2 regions of the Priestia sp. Y58 genome follow, and region 2 is predicted to be linked to the other one. Evidence: riboswitches for the same ligand, from Rfam matches in the RefSeq annotation. Region 2 holds a riboswitch; the other holds the start of a gene.
The links. Region 2 has a riboswitch for thiamine pyrophosphate ahead of thiT (energy-coupled thiamine transporter ThiT). Riboswitches for the same ligand answer to the same signal wherever they lie in the genome.
Positions count from the first base shown of each region.

Region 1: another riboswitch for thiamine pyrophosphate. It lies ahead of thiC (phosphomethylpyrimidine synthase ThiC); the one in region 2 lies ahead of thiT (energy-coupled thiamine transporter ThiT).

Region 1 covers NZ_JAKWFL010000018.1:12,148-15,720, reverse strand. Annotated here, with positions in the region: gene MMB68_RS27060 (undecaprenyl-diphosphate phosphatase) at 4-828, opposite strand; gene MMB68_RS27055 (hypothetical protein) at 1,286-1,576, shown strand; TPP riboswitch at 1,658-1,772, shown strand; gene thiC (phosphomethylpyrimidine synthase ThiC) at 1,883-3,573, shown strand, end outside.
Region 2 covers NZ_JAKWFL010000007.1:177,416-180,988, reverse strand. Annotated here, with positions in the region: gene MMB68_RS20860 (ethanolamine ammonia-lyase subunit EutB) at 1-127, opposite strand, end outside; gene MMB68_RS20855 (ethanolamine ammonia-lyase reactivating factor EutA) at 154-1,572, opposite strand; gene thiT (energy-coupled thiamine transporter ThiT) at 1,729-2,337, opposite strand; TPP riboswitch at 2,370-2,470, opposite strand; lysine riboswitch at 2,645-2,829, shown strand; gene MMB68_RS20845 (amino acid permease) at 2,932-3,573, shown strand, end outside.

The DNA of each region.
Region 1 (3,573 bases), on a different contig from region 2:
ATTTTATAAAAATACAAAATATAGAATAGCTGCTAAAACAATTCGATATAGTGCAAATGGTACTAATTTGATACGATTAATTAATTTCAGGAAAAAGCGAATAGATACCAGCGCAAAAATAAAGGCGCTGATAAAACCAGCAATAAAAAACGGTAGTGCATCTGATGTGAAATACTGCCAGTTTTTAACCAATGAAAGTCCACTTGCTCCTGCCATGATTGGCACTGCCATAATAAATGTAAAATCTGCGGCTGCCTTATGGCTCATTCCAAGAAGAACCCCTCCTGAAATCGTTGAGCCTGAACGAGAAAAACCTGGCCAAAGAGCAATACATTGAAACAGTCCTATACCCAATGCTTGTCCATAAGACATTTGGTCCACCGTCTCTACACGCGGACGTTTAGGTCCAAACAAATCTGCTAGAATCATTAATACAGCTCCGACTACTAAGCCAATTAGCACCGTATTTAAAGAAAACAAATGTTCATCAATGTAATCATCAAACAAAAGTCCTAACACTCCTGCGGGTAACAGACCAACAATTACCTGCATTAAATTCAAGCGATTTGTCGGTCCAATTGGAGCAGCTGGTTTTTTTCCTAATCCTAATAAATTAATAAAACGATCTTTAAAAATAACAACTACTGCTAAGATCGACCCTAGCTGAATAACAATTTTAAATGTATTAGCTACTGGAGATGAAAATAATTCTTTTGAATTTAACCACAGGTCATCCACAATAATCATATGCCCAGTTGACGAAACAGGAGCAAACTCTGTTAAACCTTCTACAATCCCTAAAATGATTGCTACAATAATTTCCCACATAAAGCTATGTACCTTGCCTTTCTTTCAAATTAATAAGCTTATCGCTTCGTTTTACATGCTCAACTATTTTCCTATTTTGACACTTGCTTTTTTATCATAATTGTTAAAACTATGAAATACAATGTGTATTTGCAAAAAGATAAGAATCTTTAATAATTTGTAATAAAAACCTTACATGCTATAACCAAAAAACAAGATATCAGCTTTTATTTGTTTTAAAAAGCAGTCACTATGTTCGGTATAAATTCCGGGCCCTTAGCTAAAAATGAATCATCTAGACTATTTTTCTTTGGTGTGAAAAAATGACTAAATCATTATGTTTTTTCCATCCTCTTTACTGTCATCTATCATTTTAATCAACTAGTGCTTGCTTATACGACATATCCCCTAAGTAATTTGAAACTTTTTTCTCTCTTTTCTCGTATATAGTAGTATCTTTTTTAGGAGGCTTTTTACTATGAATGGAAATGTACGTACAATGAAATGGATCACTGCTGGGTATGAAGCCTTGCTGGGAATTCCTTTAATTGGCGCGGGGATTGTTATGGGGTTTAGTTATACTCCTCTTTTTATTGGATTTATTCTTCATGCTATCACGCTCATTTTAGCTAATAGACGAGGGTTATCTGCTTATGGAAACATACTAGGGATTGTTACCTCACTGGTTGCTTGGATTCCATTTTTAGGGTTTATCATGCATATTATTACAGCTATTGTGATTGCAATCGATGCCGCTAGACAACGCTAATTGTCTAGCTTTTTTTATTTAAGGGTTGATTTTTTACCGAATGATGGTAAACTTAAGCCGTAAATTGAATAATTTGAATGTTATTTCTACTAGGGGTGTCTGATAGCTCAGACTGAGAGAAGAGTGCAATAAAACTCTTTAACCCTTTGAACCTGATTTGGGTTATACCAGCGGAGGGAAGTAGTCTTGAAAAGAATATATGTTTATTCTTTTTTCGCCTATTCCATCGGGTTCTGTCTATCACAGAACCCGATTTTTTTATGGTTCGGTATAGCTACACTTTATGCGAAACCGGAGGAATATGTCATGTCAAAACAAAATGTATCAGTTTCTATGAAAAAGCCTTTTCCAAACAGTCACAAAGTATATGTCCAAGGATCCAGAGAAGACCTTAAAGTGCCTATGCGTGAAATTCATCAGTCTCCTACTACAGGATCTTTTGGTGAAGAAGAAAATAGTCCCGTCCGTGTATACGACACGAGCGGTGTTTATACAGATCCCTGTTATGAAATTAATTTACAAAAAGGATTACCGGCTCTGCGCGAAAAGTGGATTGCAGAACGAAACGATGTAGAAACATATCAAGGCCGTACGGTTCAGCCACAGGATAACGGTTATTATGATGGTGATCCAAGAGATCAGTATGAGCGCTTTATCACTAATCGTTTACCGTTGCGCGCGAAAAAAAATCAAAATGTAACGCAAATGCACTATGCGAAAAAAGGAATCATCACGCCCGAAATGGAATTTATCGCTATTCGTGAACAGATGGATCCTGAAGTCGTACGTGAAGAAGTAGCAAGAGGACGTGCCATTATCCCTAATAATATCAATCACCCTGAGAGCGAACCGATGATTATCGGCCGCAAATTCCACGTGAAAATTAATGCTAATATCGGAAATTCAGCTATTCGTTCAGCTATTGAAGATGAAGTAGAAAAAATGACATGGGCAACGCGTTGGGGAGCCGATACAATTATGGATTTATCAACAGGAAAAGATATCCACACAACACGCGAATGGATTATCCGCAACTCGCCTGTTCCTGTAGGGACCGTTCCTATTTACCAAGCGCTTGAAAAAGTAAAAGGCGTAGCAGAAGATCTAACGTGGGAAGCATATCGCGATACATTAATTGAACAAGCAGAACAAGGTGTTGATTACTTTACTATTCACGCAGGTGTTCTTTTACGCTATATTCCTCTAACAGCGAAACGTACGACAGGTATTGTTTCACGCGGAGGATCCATCTTGGCGCAGTGGTGTTTAGCTCATCATGAAGAGAACTTTTTATATACTCGCTTTGAAGAAATCTGTGAAATCTGTAAAGCATACGATATTTCTATTTCCCTTGGCGATGGGTTACGTCCTGGTTCCATTGCAGATGCTAATGATGAGGCACAGTTCGGCGAATTAGAAACGCTTGGTGAATTAACTAAAATTGCTTGGAAACACGATGTTCAAGTTATGATTGAAGGTCCTGGACATGTTCCTATGCACCTCATCAAAGAAAACGTAGATAAACAAATGGAAATATGCCAAGAAGCTCCCTTCTATACTCTTGGACCGCTTACAACCGACATCGCTCCAGGCTATGACCATATTACATCAGGTATTGGGGCTGCAATGATTGGTTGGTTTGGGACAGCTATGCTTTGCTACGTAACCCCAAAAGAACATTTAGGTCTGCCGAATAAAGAAGACGTTCGAGAAGGGGTTATCACCTATAAAATTGCTGCGCATGCCGCTGATCTAGCAAAAGGCCATCCAGGAGCACAAAAACGTGATAACGCGCTGTCTAAAGCAAGATTTGAATTTAGATGGAATGATCAATTTAACCTGTCACTAGATCCAGAGCGCGCAAAAGAATATCACGATGAAACACTTCCTGCTGAAGGTGCTAAAACAGCCCATTTCTGTTCAATGTGCGGACCTAAGTTCTGTTCAATGCGTATTTCTCAGGATATTCGTAACATGGCTCAAGAAAACGAGAAAGA
Region 2 (3,573 bases):
CTTTCATTGATTCAGCGCTAACTCCCGCTAGCTGATCTCCAGAACGCTCTTCGTTTGCTTTGGCCATAATTTCTTTTAAGCTATAAAATGAAAATGTTTCTCCTAACAATCGTGTAGTTTTAAACATCTTTTCCTCCTTAGATATTTAATAGATTATGATGAAAAAGCGAGCGTTTTAACGGAAACGGAGATCGCCTCTCCAGCTACTGGTAACCCTAGATCAATGTAATCTCCGTGTGTAAAATCAATTTGATCTAAACAAATAATTTCTAACTCTTTGCTCTGTTTAGCTAATGCTTGTCCTAAGGCTTTTGCAATATCTTGTTCGCATAGAACAACGAGGCACTTAGCTCCCTTAAAACAAGCAATAAATTCAGCGCTTATTACTTTTGCTAATTCTTGAAGCATCTTATAGCTGCAGTAAGGAAAATGAGATAAAGCAATAGCAGCGGGGGGATCTTCTGCACTGAAAATAGTTGAAGCCTGCATACATGACGCCCGAGCTCTTTCTTGAAACAGCTGCGGATTCCACGTCTCTTCTTGCTGAACGGGTATCTCTATAATCGGAATATTTTTTAGCGGCAGCCGCTTCGACCCAATGTATACGGTTGATCCGCTAACTTCTGTATTTTGCATACCAGCACCAATTACAGTAGCGCGCGTTGTCTCAGCGGCTTGAGATACTTGGATGGATTGAAAATGATATGCTAGAAGCGGACCAATGTCTCCGTGTATGGCCACTTCTTTCACGGTTTTTGGCATTTGCTTCTCCATCATTGCTCCTACTCCTCCTGAAATCATAATTGTTTCTGGTTGGATAGAAGATCTTGTATGAGGAGAAACGAGCAGCGAAGAGGTTTGAATTAGTGCTCTTACATAATTCACGGTTTCTTCAGCTAGTAATTGACAGATAGACGAGAGTTTTTCAAATGTTGCTTTTTCACCTTCTCGCAGTGTTAAAGAATTATTTTTTAAAAATTCAGTTAAATAAGGTGAAACGTAGGTAACAAAGCCGTCTGAATTCAGCCGAATTAATCTTCCACCTACATGCAGCGTAAACGTTTCGATCACTTTTCCGTTTTGACATAAAGCGATGTTAGCGGTGCCTCCTCCTACATCAATATTGGCAATTACTGCATTTGTTTCAGCGGAATGTTGGATTGCTCCTGATCCTTTTGCCGCCAATATTCCTTCCAAGTCAGCACCGGCTGTTGCAACAACAAAATCTCCAGCATGTTCGGCTAGATAGTGAACGATAGTTTCTGCATTTTGCTTTCTAGCAGTTTCTCCTGTGATGATCACAGCGCCCGCCTCCACTTGATCTAAGGAGATTTCTGCATTTTTGTACTCTTGTTCTAGTAGTACCGTTAATCGTTGAACATCGATTTCAACCTCGTTTAACATAGGTGTGGTATAGATAGAACTTGCATACGTTACGCGACGATCAATAATTTGACAGCCTGGCAGCGTAAACTGATTTTGTTGATTTGCTATTAACAGCTTGCTTACAATCAGTTTTGTTGTGCTTGTTCCAATATCTAAACCTATGCTCGTGATCCATTTCTGTAGCATGCTATCAATCCTTTATCTCGTTTGAATATGTTGACTATCATAAAACAGTTTTTTGAATATTTCACTAACTATGTTATCAAACCTGACACACTTTTGTGTAAACAAAGGTGACAAATGACAAAAAAGACTAAATCTTGGTAGATTTAGTCTTTTTTCTTATGATGAATGTGATTTAGTTACAATCATTCTTGATGCCGATGGAATTAACAATGAAAGAATGACTAAGCAGGCTATTAGTGACCCTACCATTGAAATACCGTTCATTGAAAAAGAATACCACAGAGCGGACATACCTTTTGGTGCGTACGATCCCCAGAAAATAATACCAGCAATAAAGTGCCAGAAATAACGTGCGAAGCTTCCGATAATAAGGGATAAAACAATCAAAACAAAAGCTTTTGATCTGTTATTGGTAGCTAAATTTGTTTTAATAGATTGTGAAAAAATACCTCCAAAACCTATAAAAGCAAAAGCCACAATATATTCAATAAATGTTTGTAGCGCTGTTAAAATATAAGCCGTTCCTGTCGCTAACTGCAAAAGCCCCCATAATAGACCAGATAGAGCCCCGCCTTTTACTCCCCAGCGAAAGCACATAATAAAAATGGGCACCATGGAGAACGAAATACTTACAGCCGTTGCAATCTTAATGGAAGGCAAAAGGTCAAGTAGAAGTGCCAATGCTGCAAAAATAGCTATTTCAATTTTAGCCTGTAAAGGTAATGCTTTATTCACGTTTCTCACTCCTGTTTTTGAATCATTCATATCAAACGGTTTACACAGGAGTAAGCAAATATATGCTACTATTCCCACATTCCTACGCTAGCGTTAACTAACAGGTTCTAAGGGTCTGAACATTTCGTTCACTCTCAGCACGGCGGCTCCCCCTGTGGTACGTTTGGATATTTATGTAGTATAAAGACAATGTTTATTATACCATATGTAACAAAATAGATTCGAGAGATTTCAAAGATGTTTCTATTTTCTGAATCTATTTTTTATAATGACAATCGTTTTAGTATTTGTTATACTTCTTTTATGTCAATTGAATATAAAAAACCCTCATCCTAATCGATGAGGTAGAGGTCGCAGTTTTTAATAGTAAAGTAACGGAAATGCAGAGAACATTGAGGATGTTGCTTGAAAGGAAAAATTGCCGAAGTTTAGATCACTTCTCGGTTGATTTAAGCTGGGGCTGTCTCCGAACAGGAACAGAACTGTCACATCATGCGAGTGATGTGAAGAGCTATCTTCACGGAAGGTTGACGCGGTTTTCAGATTTAAAAGCGCGCACATATACTGCGGGCTTTTTTTATGTTATCCCGTCTCTTTCCGTACATTCGAAAGGAGTATTTATCTATGCAAGAGCAGCAAGAATTAAAACGTGGGTTGAAATCTCGCCACTTAACGATGATTTCATTAGGAGGAGCCATTGGAACCGGCTTATTCCTAGCAAGTGGTGGAGCAATTCACACAGCAGGACCTGGGGGAGCGCTTTTAGCTTACGCTATCATTGGCGTCATGGTTTACTTTTTGATGACCAGCCTAGCAGAGCTCGCAGCTTATATGCCTGAAGCTGGTTCATTTAGTACGTATGCGTCTCGTTTTGTAGATCCATCCTTTGGTTTCGCTCTCGGCTGGAACTACTGGTATAACTGGGCTATTACGATTGCAGCTGAATTATCCGCTGGAGCCCTTATTATGAAATTTTGGTTCCCAAACTCTTCTTCTATTTTATGGAGTGCCCTGTTTTTATTAATTATGTTTGGGCTTAACTACCTTTCTGTAAAAGGATTTGGTGAATCTGAATTTTGGTTTTCGTTAATTAAAGTAGTAACGGTTATCATCTTTTTAGTTATTGGTATTATGATGATTTTTGGTATCTTTAACAATGAAGCACCAGGTTTTAAAAACTTCACGCTTGGTGATGGACCGATTCACGGTGGATTCTTTACTGTACTAGGTATTTTTATGGCTGCTGGTTTTTCATTCCAAGGAACA